One region of the Brevibacterium sp. H602 genome, then DNA from elsewhere that is predicted to be linked to it. Evidence: riboswitches for the same ligand, from Rfam matches in the RefSeq annotation. Region 1 holds a riboswitch; each other region holds the start of a gene.

What was found. Region 1 has a riboswitch for thiamine pyrophosphate ahead of thiC (phosphomethylpyrimidine synthase ThiC). Riboswitches for the same ligand answer to the same signal wherever they lie in the genome.
Region 2: linked by a shared signal. The riboswitch ahead of ACSBQT_RS09060 (ECF transporter S component) and the one ahead of thiC (phosphomethylpyrimidine synthase ThiC) in region 1 are both predicted to bind thiamine pyrophosphate.
Region 3: linked by a shared signal. The riboswitch ahead of ACSBQT_RS08465 (hydroxyethylthiazole kinase) and the one ahead of thiC (phosphomethylpyrimidine synthase ThiC) in region 1 are both predicted to bind thiamine pyrophosphate.
Region 4: linked by a shared signal. The riboswitch ahead of thiO (glycine oxidase ThiO) and the one ahead of thiC (phosphomethylpyrimidine synthase ThiC) in region 1 are both predicted to bind thiamine pyrophosphate.

What each region holds. Positions count from the first base shown of each region.
Region 1 covers NZ_JBPIZD010000022.1:53,668-58,744, reverse strand. Annotated here, with positions in the region: gene ACSBQT_RS14940 (DUF1684 domain-containing protein) at 1-1,204, opposite strand, end outside; gene ACSBQT_RS14935 (M18 family aminopeptidase) at 1,340-2,644, shown strand; TPP riboswitch at 2,707-2,815, shown strand; gene thiC (phosphomethylpyrimidine synthase ThiC) at 2,811-4,619, shown strand; gene ACSBQT_RS14925 (amidohydrolase family protein) at 4,718-5,077, shown strand, end outside.
Region 2 covers NZ_JBPIZD010000010.1:11,576-16,652, reverse strand. Annotated here, with positions in the region: gene ACSBQT_RS09070 (energy-coupling factor transporter transmembrane component T family protein) at 1-716, opposite strand, end outside; gene ACSBQT_RS09065 (ABC transporter ATP-binding protein) at 709-2,241, opposite strand; gene ACSBQT_RS09060 (ECF transporter S component) at 2,241-2,870, opposite strand; TPP riboswitch at 2,893-3,001, opposite strand; gene ACSBQT_RS09055 (fibronectin type III domain-containing protein) at 3,148-5,077, shown strand, end outside.
Region 3 covers NZ_JBPIZD010000009.1:48,304-53,380, reverse strand. Annotated here, with positions in the region: gene ACSBQT_RS08480 (TenA family protein) at 1-644, opposite strand, end outside; gene thiD (bifunctional hydroxymethylpyrimidine kinase/phosphomethylpyrimidine kinase) at 712-1,581, opposite strand; gene thiE (thiamine phosphate synthase) at 1,578-2,336, opposite strand; gene ACSBQT_RS08465 (hydroxyethylthiazole kinase) at 2,333-3,262, opposite strand; TPP riboswitch at 3,250-3,383, opposite strand; gene ACSBQT_RS08460 (DUF3800 domain-containing protein) at 3,644-4,111, shown strand; gene ACSBQT_RS08455 (hypothetical protein) at 4,095-4,526, shown strand; gene ACSBQT_RS08450 (sugar ABC transporter permease) at 4,690-5,077, opposite strand, start outside.
Region 4 covers NZ_JBPIZD010000001.1:365,187-370,263, reverse strand. Annotated here, with positions in the region: gene ACSBQT_RS01715 (thiazole synthase) at 1-557, opposite strand, end outside; gene thiS (sulfur carrier protein ThiS) at 559-816, opposite strand; gene thiO (glycine oxidase ThiO) at 813-1,970, opposite strand; TPP riboswitch at 1,960-2,063, opposite strand; gene thiE (thiamine phosphate synthase) at 2,075-2,758, shown strand; gene ACSBQT_RS01695 (ketopantoate reductase family protein) at 2,755-3,720, shown strand; gene ACSBQT_RS01690 (DedA family protein) at 3,674-4,897, opposite strand; gene ACSBQT_RS01685 (sensor histidine kinase) at 5,051-5,077, shown strand, end outside.

The sequences.
Region 1 (5,077 bases):
CGACGAGGGAGATCCGCCCGTCATCGTGGTTGGGGTTGAGGATGGTGATGTCGAGGCCGAAACGCGAATACCAGGGGCGGGTCACCTCGGCGCTCTCTTCGTCCCACCACACGTAGAAGAGGAACGGCACGTTGATCCCGGCCTCCGAGTAGAAGAATGGGGGACGCCGCTCACCTGCGGTGACGTCGAAGGGAACGACGTTTCCCTCGATCGGGGCCGGGCAGGTGGCGAATGAGGTGAACGCGAACGGGTAATTCACCGCACGGTTGAAATCGATGACGAGCGACCCGTCCTGATTCGGCACTCCGAGGTCGATGGTCCGCCACGCGGCGGTGGTGCTCCCGTTCGTCGAATCGTGGAAGTCCAGTTGGAGTCCGGTCTTCGGGCACCCGGTGGCGAGCAGGCTCACCTCACCGTGCGAGGTCTCGAAGGTGACGGTTCCCGCCGCCTGTGTCTGCAGCTGCAGGTCCTCTTGGGCAGTTTCGATGGTGTAGGTCTTGAACGGGTCGAACCTGGTGAACCGGGCGAGGAAGACGAAGTCCGGGTCCGGGTCGAAGACCGGAACCTCGAAGAACTTCCCGAGCAGCGGGGACTTCGAATTGCGCACACGCACGCCGAGGCGGCCGCCCCGATCGATGAGTTCGTAGAGGACGTTGCCGACGGTGAACCAGTTGAGCGAGCCGCCGTTCGGAAGCTTCGCGCTGAACCCGTTCTCTTCCACGCGGACCTGTGGCTTGGCGGGCGCTGCTGCGTGCCCGTCGGATCCGCCATCGGACCCCGCATCGGATCCGGCATCCGTTCCGGCAGAAGAGTCGGCACCCGCAGCGTCTGCCGCAGCCGCGCCCGCACCGGACTGGTCCATCACCCTCGGCAGAGTCGAGGTGTCGCTGGGCACGGCCGGGCTGGTCGCACGGGTCGGTCCTCCGCCGTTCGCACCGGAGCCGCCTGCAGCCCCAGCAGTCCCGCCGTTGTCGACCTTGCTGAGCAGGTCGAATGTCTCGGCTGCGGGGCCGGCCTTGATTCCGGTCTTCAGAGACACGGTCACCCATCCGTCGTCGACGGTGAACGTGCCGGGGGCGTCGGTCCAGGTCGACTCGGCGTCGAGCCAGTGAAGTCCGACGACACTGAGCCAGCCGAACGGTTTCGCAAGGGCTGAGTTCCGTGAGTCGCGCCAGGTGTTCCACTCCGTCACGAACTGGTTCACGTCGAACACTCCTTGCCGTCGCTGGTGCGGTCGCAGGGTCGCTGCCCCCGCCTGATTCTCGGACGCGGTGGCAACCCGTCGCCTGAGACCTGATCTTCTTCACCTCCAAACTACCGCAAACGATAGGCTGGGGAAATGAATGAATCACTCCCGAGACCGGATGCGGCCGCGACGACAGCGGCCGACCTCGGCGACTTCGTCAGCGCATCTCCCAGCTCGTACCACGCGGTGGACACGGCAGCGAAACGCCTGGAAGGGGCCGGTTTCTCCCGCCTCGACGAGTCCGTCCCCTGGGCGCTGACGCCAGGGACCGGAAACTACGTCATCCGCGACGGCGCGCTCATCGCATGGATGAATCCCACGGTCACCGAGGCGGCTCCCCGGTTCCGTGTGTTCGGTTCCCACACCGACTCCCCGGCGTTCAAACTCAAACCCGGCGGTGAGTTCACCGCCGAAGGCACCCGCCAGGTCGGGGTGGAGATCTACGGCGGGCCGCTGCTGAATTCGTGGCTCGACCGTGAGCTCGCATTCGCGGGTCGACTCAGCCTCGCCGACGGCAGCATCGTACTCGCCCGCACCGGGCCGATCGCTCGCATCCCGCAGCTCGCGATCCACCTCGACCGGCAGGTCAACGAGGGTCTGACCCTGGACAAGCAGCGTCACACCACTCCCGTCATCGGTCTGGCCGACCTCACCGAGGCAGACATCATCGAACTGCTCGCAGAGTCGGCCGGGGTCGATGCCGAGTCCGTCGTCGGCCACGATGTCTACACCATTCCCGTCCAGGAGCCGGCCCTCTTCGGTGCCGCCGAGGAGTTCTTCGCCTCGCCGAGGCTGGACAACCTTCTGTCCGTGCACGCCGGCGTCACCGCTCTTACCCAGCTCGATGCCGATAGGCTCGACGGCATCCCCCTGTTCGCGGCGTTCGATCATGAGGAGATCGGGTCGAATTCGCGCTCGGGCGCGTGCGGTCCGTTCCTCGCCGATGTCACCGAGCGCATCGTCGCCTCCTTGCTGCCGCAGTCGACGCGCAGCGATTATCTCGCGTCGATGGCCACCTCGGTGTGCGTCTCCTCCGATGCCGGGCATGCTGCCCATCCGAACTATCCAGAACGGCACGATCCGCATGTCCGCCCCCGCCTCGGCGGCGGTCCCCTGCTCAAGCTCAACGCTCAGCAGCGCTACGCCACGGATGCGGTGGGCACCGCCGTGTGGTCGCAGGCGTGCGCGGCCGCAGGAGTCGAGTACCAGGATTTCGTGTCGAACAATGCGATGCCCTGCGGGTCGACGATCGGACCGCTGACCGCAACCCGACTGGGCATGACGACCGTCGATGTGGGTCCGGCCCTGTACTCGATGCACTCGGCCCGCGAAATGGTCGCGGTCTCCGACGTCGTCGCCCTCGGCGCGGCTGCGAAGGCGTTCCTCCAGGGCAGCTGACCCTCAGCCTGTCGCTCGAGGCGCCGCAGTTGTCCTCACTGCGTCAGTCGTGATACGAATTGCACGACCCCACGGGAGCCCACTGCAAGGGCTGAGATCGGACTGGATCGTCCGAGACCGTAGAACCTGATCCGGTTGATACCGGCGTAGGAAGTGAGGACTGCAGATGACTGCATTCACCCCGGAAACCCCTGCCCCTGCCACGACTTCGGCCTCCGCACCTTCGCACGACGAATTCACCCTCGAGCAGTATCCGACGCATTCGCCGGCATGGGTTGATGACGAGGAACACGGCATCCGCGTTCCCGTGACCCGCATCGAACTCGAGGACTCGAACGGCCGGGCGAACGATCCCGTCGACGTCTACCGCACCGTCGGACCGGGCAGTATCCCGGAAGAGGGACTGCCCGCTCTGCGATTCCCGTGGATCGAGAACCGCCTCGACACTGAGACCTACGACGCCCGCGGCCACCGCATCGCCGACGACGGTCGTGCCGCCGTCCGCCGAGGTGCCCCGTCGCAGCAGTGGAAGGGACGCAAACCGGTCCCCCGTCGGGCCAAGTCCGGCCGCACGGTGACCCAGATGCACTACGCAAGGCAGGGCATCATCACCCCGGAGATGCGGTTCGTCGCGCTCCGCGAACAGTGCGATGTCGAACTCGTCCGTGCCGAGCTCGCCGCCGGTCGCGCGATCATCCCGAACAACATCAACCACCCCGAATCAGAGCCGATGATCATCGGCAAAGCGTTCCTCGTCAAGATCAACGCGAACATCGGCAATTCCGCGGTCACCAGCTCCATCGCCGAGGAGGTGCAGAAGCTGCGATGGGCCGCGAAGTGGGGTGCCGACACCCTCATGGATCTGTCGACCGGCAATGACATCCACACCACCCGGGAGTGGATCATCCGCAATTCGCCGATCCCCATCGGCACCGTCCCGATCTATCAGGCGCTGGAGAAGGTCGACGGCGATGCGAACGCGCTGACCTGGGAGATCTATCGCGACACCGTCATCGAGCAGTGCGAGCAGGGTGTCGACTACATGACCGTGCACGCCGGTGTGCTGCTGCGCTACGTTCCGCTCACGGCCGACCGGGTGACCGGGATGGTCTCACGCGGCGGGTCCATCATGGCCAGCTGGTGCCTTGCCCACCACGAGGAGAACTTCCTCTACACCCACTTCGATGAACTCTGTGAGATCTTCGCTCGCTACGATGTCGCCTTCTCGCTCGGCGACGGACTGCGGCCGGGTTCTATCGCCGATGCCAACGATGCTGCCCAGTTCGCCGAGCTCGACACTCTCGCCGAGCTCACCGAACGCGCGTGGGCCCACGACGTCCAGGTGATGGTCGAAGGGCCCGGGCACATTCCGCTCCACCTCGTGCGGGAGAACGTCGAACGTCAGCAGGAGCTCTGCCACGGGGCGCCGTTCTACACCTTGGGTCCGCTGGTCACGGATATCGCGCCCGGATACGACCACATCACCTCGGCGATCGGGGCGACGGAGATCGCCCGCTACGGCACGGCGATGCTCTGCTACGTCACCCCGAAGGAGCATCTCGGTCTGCCCGACCGCGACGACGTCAAGACCGGAGTGATCACGTACAAGATCGCCGCGCATGCCGCCGATATCGCGAAGGGCCACCCCGGTGCGACGGCCCGCGATAATGCGCTGTCGAAGGCTCGGTTCGAATTCCGGTGGCGGGACCAGTTCGCCCTCGGCCTTGATCCGGAGACCGCCGAGGCGTTCCACGACGAGACGCTGCCGGCGGAACCGGCGAAGACCGCGCACTTCTGTTCGATGTGCGGTCCGAAGTTCTGCTCGATGCGCATCTCCCAGGACATCCGTGACACCTACGGCAGCGCCGAGGCGCAGGAGGCCCTGGCCGGAATGCTGCGGAAGAGCCGCGAGTTCCTCGCATCGGGAGGAGAGGTCTACCTGCCCGATCCGACGGTCGGACTCAAGGCAGACTGACCGTCGTTCAAGGCGTGGCGCGCCCACCGAACAGTACACAGACCGACAGACGCGCCACGCCTTGAACGAGCAGTTCGAGGACGAGGTAGGTTGACGGTATGAGCGAACCCCAGCGTGCCTTCGACGCGCACCTGCACATCATCGATCCGAGCCATCCGCTGATCGAGAACAACGGTTATCTGCCCGATCCGTTCACGGTCACTGATTATCGCGCGCGACTGCAGAGCCTGGCCGATGTGGGAGTCGAGGTCGCCGGAGGAGCCGTCGTGTCCGGTTCGTTCCAGGGCTTCGACCAGAGGTACCTCATCGAGGCGCTGCGCCAGCTCGGCGACAACTATGTCGGCGTCACCCAGCTGCCGGAAGAGACCACCGATGATCAGATCCGACGCCTCGACGAGGCGGGCATCAAGGCACTGCGATTTAATATCGCCCGCGGCGGCTCGGCCACCCTCGACGCC
Region 2 (5,077 bases), on a different contig from region 1:
CCCGGACGACCGAAAGCCCGTCCCTCCATCGCCATCGCCAAGGTCGTTGCCCGGCGAATCGAGACCACGAGCAGAACGAACACCCCGCTGAAGAGGCTGCCCGTGCGCCGCAGAAGCGAACCGCCGGCGACGCCTCTGGCCCGCCTGGCCATCGCCAGAATCTGCCACTCACTGACGAGCAGTCCGAGCAGGCGAGAAGCCGCCAGAACGGAGATCACGACGACCTCCGGCAGCCGCAGGTGCTGAATGAGCGCATCGGCGAGGTCACGCGGATCGATCGTCGACGCGAGCACAATGAGTGGGATCGCCAACGCCAGGGCACGGACGAAGATCGCCGCGGCCGCGGCCAGTGATCCCGTGGTGAACAGGACGGGGCCGACATCGACGACCACATCCCCGGTCTTCTCCGCCAACAGCGCCGTGCCCCAGGCCGCAAGCAGGGCGCCCGCCGGAAGGAACCACAGGCGCTTGGCCGCGGCCACCAGATCGAGTCCCGTCGCCGGCAGAGCCAGCAATGCTGCCAGCAGCACCACTCCAGCAGAGACGAGATCGATGCTCAGCAGCGCCCCGACCATGAGGATGAGAGCCACTGCGATCTTCGTCAGCGGATTGCACCGACCCAAAGCGGTCGAACGCACCACGGGGATGAGCTGCCCCGGATCCTGTACGGCGACCTCGGGGGACGAGTGAACGTGTTGGTCCAGGCCCTTACTCACCGCGATCACCCGCCCTGACATGCGAATCCGACTCACTGTCGCTGAAACGTTCTGCGCTGCTGCGGTCGCCGAGCTCGAGGAGATCGGCACTGATGGCTTCGAGGAACGCGTGATCATGACTGACCGCGACCACCGCAGAACCGTGTTCCAAGGCATCGACGAACATTTCCACCAGCCCCGCCCACGTCAGCGCATCCTGACCGAAAGTCGGCTCATCGACGATGAGCACCCGGGGCCGGGGAGCCAGCATCGCCGCCACCGACAGGCGACGCTTCTCCCCGCCGGAGAGACTCTGCGGATGAGCTTGCGCCAACCCGGTGAGCCCGAGTCCCTCAAGAAGCTCATCCACCCGAGCTCGAGACTCGGCGGCAGACCACCCGGCCAGCCGCGGACCCAGCTCGAGTTCGGCCGCCACGCTCGAGGTGAGGAACTGGTGGGCCGGTTCCTGGAAGACCATGCCGATACGCGCCGCCAGCTGCTTCGACGGCCAGGCGAACGGCCGGGGTCGTTTGGCTCCTTCTCGCAGGGCCGCCTCGGCGAGGACCTGCCCGGAGAATTCGGGCAGCAGGCCCGCCAAGGTCAGGGCCGTGGTCGATTTGCCCGCCCCGTTCGCACCGACGATTCCGAGCGCCTGACCAGCGCGCAGACTCAGGTCCAGGTCGGTCGCAGCGGGGGTGGCCATGCGCGGTCGGGCAACGCTGAGCCGATCTGTGCGCAGCAGAACCTCGCCGAGGCGGCCCGACGTTCCGCCGATTCCTGCGGTTCCGCCTCGGCGCGGGGCGGGGGAGTGCTGCGGCATCCAGATTCCGCAGTTGACGAGTGTTTCGGTCAGGTCGGGATCGGAGAAGACCTGCGCGGGCGGACCTTGGGCTGCGATGCCTTCGCGGCCGAGCACGATGACCCGGTCGACGTGATCGATCCACAGTTCGACCCGGTGCTCGACGACGAGCATTGTCGCCGCGGTCGCGGCCTGCACGGTGAGCACGGCATCGCGGACCTCGGTCGCCGAGGCGGGATCGATATTGGCCGTCGGCTCGTCGAGGACGATGACCTCGGGGGCCATCGCGTGGACCCCGGCCAGAGCCAGCCGCTGCTTCTGCCCACCGGACAGCGCAGCACTCGGATGCTCCGGCGGCAGATCGAGCCCCAACGCCTGCAGAGATCTGGGCACCTGAGCCTCGATTGCCTCGGCCGGGAATCCGAGGTTCTCCATCCCGAACGCCACGTCATCACCGATGCGGGAGAAGATCACCTGCGAATCGGGATCTTGGAGGACCAGCCCGGTGCTGTCTCGGCGAGGGTTCGGTTCCTCACCGCCGACGAGGAGTTCACCGGTGGCCTCACCCGATTCCTCGGGCAGGACGCCGGCGACGGCGTGGAGGAACGTCGATTTGCCGGCCCCGGAGGCACCGAGCAGCAGCACTTTCTCACCGGCGGCGATCTGCAGATCGAGTGGACCGACCGCAGGCACGTCACGGTCGGTGTGCGTCCACGAGAAGCCGGAAGCCGTGATCGGCAGTGCCATCAGCGCAGACGGCCGGAAGCGAAGGAGCTGAGCGCTCCGGTGGCCGCGATCGCCCGGTAGGCGAACCAAGCGCCGATTCCGGAGATGCCGAGACCGGAGACGATCGCGCAGACGGCGTAGATCGCCTGGAAGCCGAACTGCCATTCCGCGTTGTACATGATGTTCTCGCTCACGGCCATGAACGCCGCGGCCAGCATCCCCGAGGCCGCGGTGACCCACAGGGTGAAGCGCTTGTAGCCGAAGGCGGCGAAGACGAGTTCGGCACCGAGGCCCTGCAGGAGACCCGAGAGCAGAACTGTCGCTCCGAAGTGGGAGCCGAGGACGGCTTCGACGATGGCGGCGATGAGTTCGCACAGGAGCGCGGCACCGGGTTTGCGGATGATCGCCCCGGCCAGCGGGCCAGCAAGGACCCAGAGTCCTGCGATGAGACCGATCGACGGCGGGAATGCCTGGAAGGCGAGTTCGAGGACCTTCCAGCTCAGCGCCAACACCCAGAACACGAGCCCCACGGCAATGCCGAGAACGGCGGTGGTGACATAGTCGACCACCCGCCACTGTTTGGATTTCGGCGCCGCGGTGAGGGCGCGTGAAGAGGTGGGGGTGGTGTTCGGCGTGGTGGTATTCGGCATCGTGCCTCCTCATTTCAAGGAGGGGTGAAGAGTCTCGACTTCCTTCGGCGGTGCTAACCACATCAGGTTCGAGGGTCTGCAGCTTCTTCTGCACTCTCAGCGCCCCTGACGGCGCTCCCCTGTCGTAGCCACCACTGTACAACAGGGGAGCGACGCGGAGGCTGGGATCGGAAACGACGCGGAGTCCGGGGTCGGTCATCGAGGATTCACTTCCCGTTTCCCTTCCCGTCGACGGTCCTCGAACGACCGGACACTACTGGTCAGTAGGAATAGGCGGGTGAATACGCATCGACTGAAGAGACCGCTCAGTGCCCTGTCCGCCGCTACCCTGCTCGCCGCTCTGGTGGCGGCCCCGGTGCCCGTGCGTGCCGAACCATCTCTCGGTTCCGGAGGGTCGACCGCGACCCAGGGCACGAATGCCGACACTGCTCAGACTCCCAGCCCGGACCGGACGGATTCGCCCGCCGAGGCGGATGCGGGAAGCGAAGCGATCACCGATGCGGTGCTGCAGGTCGGCGCCGACCCCACTGCGCGCAACCTCTCGTGGATGAGTGAGAGCTCCGGTGGGGGAGAGGTCCGGTGGGCGCCGGCCAGTGAGGTCGACGGCGGAAAGCTCCCCGCCGATGCTGACAGGGCTGTGACCACGGACTCCGGCCTTGCCACCGACCTCAAGCGTCACTTCAACCATGCGAACATGACCGACCTCGAGCCCGACACCGAATACGCCTACCAGGTCGGCAACGAAGAGGACGGATTCACCGAGGTGCAGCAGTTCACCACAGGATCGTCCGGAGGAGACGACGAATTCCTCGTCTTCGGCGACCCCCAGGTCGGCGCCGGAGGCGGAGACCCCGACGACGCCGCCGGTTGGGACCGGACCCTGAGTTCGGCCGTGGCCACCGCCGACGACCCGAGCTTCTTCTACTCGCTGGGAGACCAGGTCAACTCCGCCGGCAACCAGGAGCAGTACGCACAGTACCTGGCACCGGAAGCCACCCGGACGATCCCGCAGGCGACGACGATCGGCAACCACGATGTGTCATCGAAAGCCTACGAACAGCACTTCAACCGACCCAATGTCAGCCAGGACCACGGCGGTGGCGGCGTCATCACCTCCGGCGGCGACTACTGGTTCATCGAGGACGGAGTCCTGTTCCTCAACATCAATTCGAACAGTTCGGACATGGACGCCCACGCCGATTTCATCGACGAAGTCGTCGCCGAGCACGGTGACCAGGCACGCTGGACGGTTCTCGGATTCCACCACTCGATCTATTCGACGGCCACGCACTGGGATGACCTCGATGTGAAGCGGCTGCGGAAGGAGATCCCTCCGGTCGCGGCCCGCAATGACATCGACCTCGTCGTCTCCGGCCACGACCACATCTACAACCGCACCTTCCTCATGGACGGCGAAGGCAAGCCCGTTGAGGGCTCCGAAGCGGGAGCCGAGGAGGAGAAGGAAGACGGGCAGACGCTCTACCTCACGCTGACCTCGTCATCGGGGTCGAAGTTCTATGGCTACGTTCCCGGCCTCGACTGGGAAGGCAAGAGCGTCCACAACGACGTGCCCGCCTTCACCCGGGTTCGAGTCAGCGACGAAGCGCTGCGAGCGACGACCTATGAGGTGCCGGCAGGCGGAGCGCCGGCCGATGGTGAACGCGCGGAAGCGCAGGCCGCAGCCGAGCAGATCGACGATGTCGAACTCAGGCGCGCCGAGGCGGAAGATCCAGCCCCGGATGACGACGCCGGTGCAGACGCGGATGGCGGGGCTGGAACAGAAGCCGACGCCGAGGCGGATGGTTCGGACGCCGAATCAGACGCCGGTGCGGGGGTCGGGGCTGAAGCGGATGGTTCCGATGCCGGACCAGAGGCCGGCGCCGGAGTCGATGCAGATGGCGCGGGAGAAGACGCAGACGCCGGCGCGGCGGGAGCCGAAGCCGACGGTTCGGAGAGCGATTCGGACGGTTCGGACGAAGGTGCGGAAACTGCCGGCACCGCCGACTCCGGCGCCGAGGCAGATGCGACCGAGGCGAACGCCGCAGGAACGGATGATGATTCGGACTCCTCTGGGACCGCCTCGGCGGGTGGGGACGGAGACCTGCCCCGCACCGGCGGTGGGCTTGCACTGCCCTTGGCCGTCGGGGCGGGGGCGCTGGCACTCGGCGCGACGCTCCTCGTTGTGAGCCGTCGCCGCCGAGATGCCG
Region 3 (5,077 bases), on a different contig from region 1:
TCGAAGGCGGCGCGCATGCGGGCGGCTTCCTCGCTCGGAGCCTTCGCGAGTTCCTCTTCGAGGATCTGCACGGCGTGGCGGGTCGATTCGTCGAAGTCGGGTGAGTCGTAGGTCTGCACCCAGGTGCGGTAGGGGTGGTCGTCGGCCATCTGCCCGGCCCGGTCGACAAGCACCTTGCCCATATGGGCGTACACCCAGAAGCAGGGCAGGACTGAGGCGACGCCCTCGCCGTAGGAACGGCTGGCGGCCGTGGCGACGAGGAACGATACATAACCCAGCGTCGTCGGGGAGGCCTTGAAACGAGAGCCTTCCGCGGTGAGCTCCTCCAGCGCCGAGGCGAGTCGGGCGTCGGCGAGCAGCTCTCCGTGCATCTCCTCTTCGACGGTGATCGCCTCGGCGGCGGAACCGGCCCAGAACCGGGATTCGTCACGGTCGACGGTCTTCGCCGCGAGGAACGACATGGCCTTGGCGTAGCCGTTGAGGTACAGGCTGTCCTGCGAGATGTAGTTGACGAAGGCCTTCGGATCGAGGCTGCCGTCAGCGAGCTGGGCGAGGAACGGCAGAGCTTCGATCTGCTTGATGATGGGGCGGACGCGGTCCCACAGCTGGGTGGTCAATGGGCCGGCGGTAAAGGTGACGGTCATGGGAACTCCTTTGTGCTGGTGTGACGTGGCGGTTCGGGTGAGGCGGCGGTCAGGTGGGACGGATATGTCAGGCGGGTCGACCGCGGACGATGTCGACCTGGTGGTCGACCGGTCCGTGGGCGCCTTCCGGATTGAGGCTCAGCTGCCAGTCAGCAGCCGAAGTGAGAGCGCGAGCAAGGTAGTCGAGGGCATTGCCGACAGCCTCGCCGAGGAGGTCCGACCCGATCTCTGTGCGTTCGCGGCCGAGGACGGCCACCTCGGCGGTGATCGCGGCTGACAGGGTGCACCCGGTCCCGTGTGTGTTCATTGTCGCCACACGGGCGTGGCTGAACTCGCGGACCTGGCCATCGGCGGTGGCGAGGATATCGATGACCTCGTCCTCGCTGCCGTGTCCGCCCTTGAGCAGGACCGCTCCGGGTCCGCGTTCGAGCAGGCGCCGAGCCTGGTCACGCATGGCTTCAGTCGTCTGTGCTTCGGGTTCGTCATCGCCGATCAGCAGGGCCGCCTCGGGGAGGTTGGGGGTGATGAGGTCGGCGACGGGCAGCAGGTGGGTGCGCACGGCGTCGACGGCATCGGTCTCGAGGAGGCGGTGGCCGGAGGTCGCGATCATCACCGGATCGACGGTATAGAAGCCGAGTCGACCTTCGGCGGCGCGGGCGACGACGAGTTCGACGAGGTCACGGCTGCCGAGCATCCCCGATTTCGTCGCATCGACGGGCAGGTCGCCGAGCACGGACTCGAACTGATCGGCGACGAAATCGACGTCGATCGGATAGACCCGGGACACCCCGTGCGTATTCTGCGCGACGAGAGCGGTGATGACGGTCGTGCCCATGGTCTTCCGCGCGGTGAAGGTCTTGAGGTCGGCATGGATTCCAGCACCGCCGGAGGGATCGGTGCCGGCTATCGACAGGGTGATCGGCGGGCGGGTCGTCACTGGCCGCTCCCGGCGAAAGCGGAAAGCAGCTCCCCGGCTGCCGACTTCGGATCGTCAGCCATGCAGATCGCCGAGACCACGCAGATCCCGATCAGTCCACGCCCCTGCAGGTCAGGGGCACGGTCGGTGTTGATGCCGCCGATCGCGACCGCGGGGATGCCGGCTTCAGCCACCAGTTCGCCGAGGCGGTCCGGTCCGATTCCGTCGGGGGCGTCGGCTTTCGTGGAGGTGTCGTAGACGGGTCCGATGCCGACGAGGTCGACGACTCCGGAGTCGCGGGCGGCGGCGAATTCGTCGCTGTGCGCGGCAGAGAGACCGATGAGCGGTGCCGCACCCAGGGCGGCGCGCACCTCGGCGACGGTGGTGTCAGTTTGGCCGACGTGGATGTGCACGTTCTCGCCTTCGTCGATGAGACGGCGGGCCACTTCGACGCGGTCGTTGAGGACGATGGGGACCGTGCGGTCGGTGTCGCGGGTGGCGGCATCGACGGCGGCGATGACCTGGCGGGTGAGCGAGTAGAAGCCTGCATCGTCGATGTCCTTGTCGCGGACCTGGACGATGCCCACTCCCCCGGCGACGGCGGCCTGCACGGTCTCGGCGACGCTGCGGCCGGCGGCCTCGCATTGCGCGGAGTCGGTGACGAGGTAGAGGCGCGTGTCGATTCCGGCGAAGCGGTCGGTCGCGTCTGCTCGGTCGTTCACGGTCGCGCTGTCGTCGGCCGGGTTGTCAGCGATATGGGCGGAACCGGCGGTCATGCCTGGACGCCTTTGCTGGCGGTTTCATTCGCAGAAGTGAGCGTGTCGAGGCCGATTCTCGCCTGTGAGAGTCGGTCGCCGTCGACGGTGTGGAGCGCATCGAGGAAGTTCACCGAGTAGCTGCCCGGCCCCTTCGCACCGTCGGCGGCGAGTTCCCCGGCGACCGCGAAGTGGGCGTGGGCGGCGACAACAGCTTCGAATCTCGCCGAGGCGGCCCTACCGTTCGCGTTCCCGTTTGCGGCGTTGACCGCTGAGACGTCGGCGTCGGGGTCGGCCAGTCCGGCGCGGGCGGCGGCCAAGTAGGCGACGGTGACGGCGCCGAGTGAGCAGCCGGTGCCGATGACCAGCGGCATGAACTCATGTCCGCCGGAGATGCGGGCGACGTGGTCGGTGCCGTCGATGTGGGCGACGACGGCATCGGTGGGTCCGGAGACGGCGACGATGGCACCGGTTTCTCGGGCCAGCTTTGCGGCGGCGGGAAGGACGGCGTCGACTTCGTCGGTGGAGTCGACTCCGCGACCGCCGAGTCCGACTCCGGCGAGTGCGGCGATCTCGGAGGCATTGCCGCGGATGGCGGTCGGGTGATCGGCGGCGGCGCGGCGGATGCGGGAGGTGCGGAAGTCGACGGCACCGACGCTCACGGGGTCGAGGACCCAGGGTTTTCCGGCGGCGTTGGCGACGTCGATGGCGGCATCGGCGGCGAGCAGCTGGTGGTTCGAGGCGGTTCCGAAGTTGACGAGAATTCCGCTGGCGATTCCGGCGAACTGTCCGGCATCGGCCTCGTGGTCGAGCATTGCCGGGGAGGCGCCGATGGCCAGGAGCACGTTGGCGCTGAACTGCTGCACAACGGTGTTCGTGATGCACTGGATGAGTGGGTTGCTTGCGCGCAGTCGCGCATTCGCAGAACGCAGGTCGAAGTCAACCATGACGATCCCTTCGCTAGTATGGCCCAGATCAGGTTCGATGGGTGTTCTCTCAGCCTCGTTGTCCTCCGTGCGCAGCGTCTTGGTGCGAACGGATCCTCATGAGGCACCCCATGTCATTGGCTCCGACTGTATCAGCCCGCCCGGACACGGGCGACTTCCACAGTCACAAGGTCAAGTCGGGGAATGAGCGCCACTCCCCGTTGTGCGCCATGCTGGCCGATAGGTCCCCGTACAAGACTGATTGCACGGACCTCCGTGCTGTGAGATTATTGAAGTGGTAGCAAGGAGTTCACCTCCTAGAGCGCCAAGTCGCAAGCCCACGTCTCAGACGTGGGTTTTTGCGTTGGGCCTCGTGTCAGAGCCGCTGGGTAGAGTTTGCCCATGCTGCTCGCCTATATCGATGAGATCGGTGAACCCTGCCCGTACGTCGCCAAAGACCACCCGAGATTCAACACCAATCCCGTCTTCGGCTATGCAGGCTTCGTCATTCCCGAAAGCTCGGCTCGGAGATTCGGTCAGATCTTTACAGCAGAGAAGCGACGTGTCTTTGCCAGCGAGCTTCGGGGCGTAGAGAACCCGGGCCGCTGGGAGCGAAAGGGCTCAGATATCTTCACCCCAGACGCTTGGCGAAGATACGGTGAGCAGATCCGTGTCTTTCGCGGACTGATCAACAGGCTCGCAGAACTGAGCGGACACGTCTTCTTCTATGCCGAACAGAAGGAGGTCGGCACCAGGAAGCAAGTGCGGCTCTCCGATGAGCAGCGCTATGCGAGAGTCGGTCAATCGTCTCTGTCGTCACGCGGACAATTGCGGCGAAAATCTACTGACGCTGATGGACCAGATCAATGAGAAGCAACGGGCTGCAAGAGTAGCGTCGATATACGCACACATATTCTCGCGTGCCCAAGAATTCAGGGAAATGAATGCTGCCATTGAGCCGCCGATGCACATCGACAGTGCTCTCAGCTCCAATATTCAGTTTGCCGATTGGATAGCAGCATCTGTCAGCCGAGCCATCGACTACCAACTCGAACGCGGATCAAGGTACGACTGGGTACCTCAGGCCCTCGGCAGCCACATGCACCATCGCATCACATACGAATCCAAGCTTCGTCTCTGGCAGAGTTCGCTGGGCGATCTGAACAACTTCGACGTATTCAAAGCCGAGAGGCCTTACCTGGACCGACTTCAAATTGGATCCATGAGCCCCGAAGATCTCGCAAAACTTGAGAGGATCAAGCACGCATCCATGAAGCGTCGCTGACGCTCCGCAGAACGAGCTACTGGAACCGCGACGTGTTCAAGTGCTCCACGTAAGCACTCGAGAAGCTCGCGAGCGGGCTGCTCAAATCCGAGATGGCCATCTGTACGGAGCCATTTCGGAGCTGAGCGACCCGCTCGGCGGAATTCCGAGGGCGGGCTTCCCGCTACCCGCGCCCGACGTACCTCTGACCGCGGCGGCTGAGCGCATCGACGACGACTGCGGTGAGCAGCACGAGTGCCGTGATGATCTGCTGTGCATCGGAGTTGAAGCCGATGAGGTAGAGACCGTTGTTGATCGCACCGACGACCAGAGCACCGAGCACGGCTGCCCAAGCAGTTCCGCGACCGCCGAACAGCGAGGTACCGCCGATGACGGCTGCAGCGATCGCATTGAGCAGGTCCTGCGTGCTCACCAGCGTCGATCCCGCATTCGTCGTCACACCGGTCTTGATGAAACCGAACAGTGCGGCCAGCACTCCGGCGGCCATGAACACGCTGATGCGCACCCAGGTCACGCGGATGCCAGCGCGCCGGGCGGCTTCGACCTTGCCG
Region 4 (5,077 bases), on a different contig from region 1:
GTGCCGACACCGGCGTCGAGGATGACGGGCACCTGTGCACGGGAGACGATGGTCTCGATGTTGTGAGGGTTGAGGATGCCCAGCCCGCTGCCGATCGGAGCTCCGGCCGGCATGACCACAGCCACACCGGCGTCCTCGAGACGTTTTGCCAGGGCCGGATCGTCGTTCGTGTAGGCGAAGACCGTGAACCCGTCGAGGACGAGTTCCTCGGCTGCGGCGAAGAGTTCGATGGGGTCCGGCAACAGGGTGTCCTCATCGGCGATGACCTCGAGCTTCACCCAGTTCGTCTCCAGAGCCTCTCGAGCCAGTCGGGCGGTGAGCACGGCATCCCTGGCCGTATAGCAGCCGGCCGTGTTCGGCAGCACCCGAATACCCAGACGCTGGAGCATGGTGAAGACCGAGTCCCGGGACTCAGCGTCGAAACGGCGCATCGCCACAGTCGTCAGCTCGGTTCCCGAAGCCACGAGTGCGTCTTCGAGGATGCTCAGGGAACTCGCCCCTCCCGTGCCCATCACGAGGCGAGACGACATCTCCACATTATCGATCGTCCAGGTCATCTCAGCCTCCCTGCACAGCGGTGACGATGTCGACGGTGTGCCCATCGGCAAGGGTGAGAGAGGACCAGGTGCCGCGACGGATGACTTCACCGTCGACGGCCAGGGCGATGCCCAATCGTCCACCGTCGGCCGCTGTCCCATCGGGATTCAGTTCCCGTCCGGTGACCTCGGCGACGAGGTCGAGCGCCGAGGTGGCACCCGACAGCTCATGGCGATCGCCATTGAGGACGATGGTCGGTGAGTGGTCGCGGTCGGTCATGAGATGCTCCTCATCGGGTAGGCAGTGGTGTGTTCTGTGGTGAAGCGGTGCGGGGACACGGACTCGAGGGCCCCATCGGGGGACCAGCCGGAATCGACGCCCAAGGTGATCTCGGCGCCGAGCCGGCCACCGAACGGGGCCAAGAGGATGCCGTGGCGGAAATACCCTGTGCTCACGATGCAGCCGGGATCGATGCGGCCGATCATCGGCAGATCGTCGGGCGAGCCGGGTCGGGCACGGGTGGTGATATCGGTGATCTCCGCGTCGAGGATTCCCGGGACCAATCGCTGCCCGTCGGCGAGCAGTCGGTGGAGCGCCCCGGCCGGAGTGCCGGAGAGTCCGTCCTCACGCGAACTGGCACCGAGCACGATCTCGCCATCGGGGCGGGGGACCAAATAGACGGAGCGACCGTTGACCAGCCCGCGGATGGTTCGGCTCAGCAGCGGAGCCGCCTCGGCGGGGGCGCGCAGTCGCAGAACATCACCCCAGACCTCACGCAGAGGCAGCTGTGGGGCACCGACGATCGCGGACACAGCGCTGCCGGCGCAGATGACCACCTGATCGGCCTCCAGCCGGCGGCCGTCGCCCAGCTCGACTCCCACAGTCGTATCGCCGTCCTTGACCAGTCCGGCCGCGCGCTGGCGAACGAAGCCACCTGAATCAGAGGACAGGACAGTCAGCAATGCGGCAGTGAGCCGACGGGGGTCGATCGAGTGATCGCCTGGAATGTGCACGGCCCCGGCCACGGCAGGCGACAACGACGGCTCAACCCGGCGGGCAGCGCTGCCGGTGATGAGCTCGGTGGCGAAACCGGATCGGGATTGTGCATCGCGCAGCTCCCGCAGAGCTTGCAGATCAGCTCGGTCACCGGCGCACACCAATGTGCCGGCATCCGAAAAACCGAGATCGCTGCCGGCGGCGCTCGCCACCTCGGCGGAGAACTGAGGATACATCTGCGCGGAGGCCCGCATCAGCGGGTACAGGGGAGTCTGCCCCCAGACCACCTCGGCGGCGGGAGCCAGCATCCCCGCAGCAGCATGGCTCGCACCCTGGGCGGGCGCAGGATCGATGATGGTGACTTCGGCGCCGAGGCGGTGCAGATACCAGGCCGTGGACAGGCCGATGATCCCGGCGCCGACGACAATGACTCTCACAGCTTCTCCCTCCGGCGGCATGATCCGCATCAGGTCTGACGGTCGGCTCTTACGCCCTCTCAGCCTCGTTGGGAGGCTCCCGCGAACTCCTCTACTCTATGACCATGACCACACAGATGCCACCGCGCACCGCAGCGCGGCAGACGAAAAGAGCCTGGAGAGAGGCCCGACTGGCGGAGGCGAAGCTCTACCTGTGCACCGATGCCCGGACCGGTCAGGACGACCTCGCCGAGTTCCTCGACGCCGCCTACCGTGGGGGAGTCGACATCATCCAACTGCGGGACAAGAGCCTCGAGGCCCGCGCCGAGATCGCGGCCTTGGAGGTCCTCAAAGATGTCGCCGCCGATCACGACAAGCTCTTCTCAGTCAATGACCGTGCCGACGTCGCGCTGCTGACCGACGCCGACGTCTTCCACGTCGGTCAAGGCGACCTCACCAGTGCTCAGGCCAGGGCCGTGCTCGGACCCGATGTCATCCTCGGTCGCTCGACGCATTCCCGCGAGCAGGCGCTCGCCGCCGAGGCGGACCCGGAGACCGACTATTTCTGTGTCGGGCCGGTCTGGGAGACCCCGACGAAGCCCGGCCGTGCTTCTGTGGGGACGGCTCTGCTGACCGCCACCGCCGCCAAGGCGGCCAAACCGTGGTTCGCGATCGGTGGTATTGCGACCGGGGAGAGGCTGGACGCGATCCGTCAGGCGGGCGCGAGGCGTGCCGTCGTCGTCCGTGCGATAACCTCGGCTGAGGATCCCGCTGCGGCCGCGCGGGAGCTCAAGGAGGAGTTGGAATGACCCAAGCAGCTGACAGCGCATCCGACGGAATCAGCACTGGTGCCGACCTGTCGATTCTCATCGCCGGGGCGGGGGCCACCGGCGGAGCGTTCGGCACCTATCTGCAGGAGGCCGGACGTGATGTCACTTTCCTGCTCCGGCAGGCACGGGCGGAGACGGTCCGCGCGGAGGGACTGCGCTTCACTGCACCCGGTGATGATCGGACGAATCAGGTCGATGTCATCACCGCTGAGGAGCTCGCAGCCGCACCACGAACTTTCGACCTCGTCATCGTCGCGGTCAAAGCGGGTGGACTCGACTTGGTCATCGCCGATATCGGACCGGCTGTCGGCGAACAGACGACGATCATCCCGTTCCTCAACGGCATGGCTCAGATCGAGAAGCTGCAGAGCAGATACCCCGGACAGGTGCTCGGCGGGTTCGTCAAGATCGTCGGCACAATCAGGGACGGAGCTGTCGTCCAGCTCACCGACATGGCCGTGATGACTATCGGAGATCTCCACGGCGCTGAAGTGCCCACACGCATCTCCGAAGCGCTCGATGTCCCCGGTTTCAAACTGCAGACCGTCGACGGCATCATCGATGGGCTGTGGGAGAAATGGATCTTCATCGCCGCGGCGGGAGTCGTCACCTGCCTGTTCCGCGCCCCGGTCGGAGCGATCATGGAAGCCGGCGGCAGGTCGCACGTGCATGCCATCGTCGATGAGCTCGAAGCCGTGGCGGCTGCGGCCGGACACTCGGTGTCGGAAGCCTCCCACACCATGACAATCAAGATGCTCACCGAGGATGGTTCGGCCTTCACCTCATCTCTCTACCGGGATGTGACGGCAGGGCTGCCGAGCGAAACGGAGCACATCCTCGGCGACCTGTCGCTCAAGGCGGAGGAACTGGGAGTGGCGACTCCGCTGCTCGACCTCACGCTTGTGCAGCTGCGGGCAGGGGAAGCCCAGAAGCGGCTCTGACTTCGGCTGTGCCCGTGCGCAGCATCGCCAGATACGGCTCCTGCGGCTGAGTGTGTTCGACGTCGGACGAACCGTGCGCGGCGGTGAACGTGACCATGGGGACGCCGTCGACATCATCGAGGACGAGCAGCGTCTCGTACCCGCCCGGACCCAGCGAATGGGAGCTTCCTGTCGGCAGGTCGAAGACGAGGCGTTCCACCGGACTGTCCGGTTCGGGTGGGCGGTGCATCTCCTGTGCCGCCACATCGGCGAACTGTTCGGCGGTGATGAGGTAGGCCTTGGCGGGGGTCGGCCCCGGGACGGAATGATCGTAGAAGGCCATGCCGCCGCCCCACACCTTGGACTCGCCGGCGAAGTAGATCGTTCCGGGCAGTTCGATCCCTGCCTCGGCGCGGGGCAGTGTTCCGTCCCTGGCACCGGGGTAGGTCACCATCGCCCCGGGCGGTCGCCCGCCCTGCAGATAGCAGGAGAGCCGATCGCGAGCCATGTTCGATCCGTAGCTGACGTACCACACATATGTTTGAGACATCCCTGCCATCGTGACATCTCGGTCTTGGAATTTGGTGAACCGGTGACGTGCGCGTCCTCTGCCGCGCCGGCGCAATCGGCGGACGAGCTCGGCGCTGCCGGTGATGGCCAGGGCGATGCCGATGCCCACGGCGACTCCGAGCAGCGGCCGGTCCTCGAAGACCATTCCCCCGATGAGTCCGATCACCGTCGAATAGAGCGCCCAGGCGAGGCTGCCGATTCCGTCCCAGAGCAGGAAGGTGCGGATCGGGAACCCGAGCAGACCGGAGCCGATGGTGGCCAGGCTGCGGCCCCCGGGAACGAATCGGCCGGCGATGAGCACGGTCCCGCCTCGGCGAGAGAAGACCGTGTGGGCGGAGCCAAGCAGGTTGGCGATGCGAGTCCACCGCCGCCATCGGCCGACCCCGGTCGCAGCGAATCGGCCGACGAGGTGAGCTGCCAGATCCCCGAGGAGAGCCCCTCCGGCAGCGGCGAGGACGAGCCCTGCCGGGTGAGGGTGCCCCATCGCGGCGAAGGTTGCAGCGGTGATGAGCAGGGTCTCCGACGGCACAAGCGGCACGAGCGAGTCCAGTGCCGCGGCCACGGCGATGAGCAGGTACACCCACGGAGAGGTGAGGGTGGCGGTGAGCAGCTCGAGTGCGAGATCCATACTCATCCACGCTAGGCACAAGGCGGCAGGGCCGGTACGCGGTCGGGCGCACGGTCAGTGCGGCCGACCGGCAGCCGCCATTGCGGAAAACCGGAATCCGGGAGTGCGGCCGAACCCCTGGGAGGCGGCGACGGGCGTTGCTACGATCGACTTATGCCCTGGCCGAGCGCGCTGTCCACC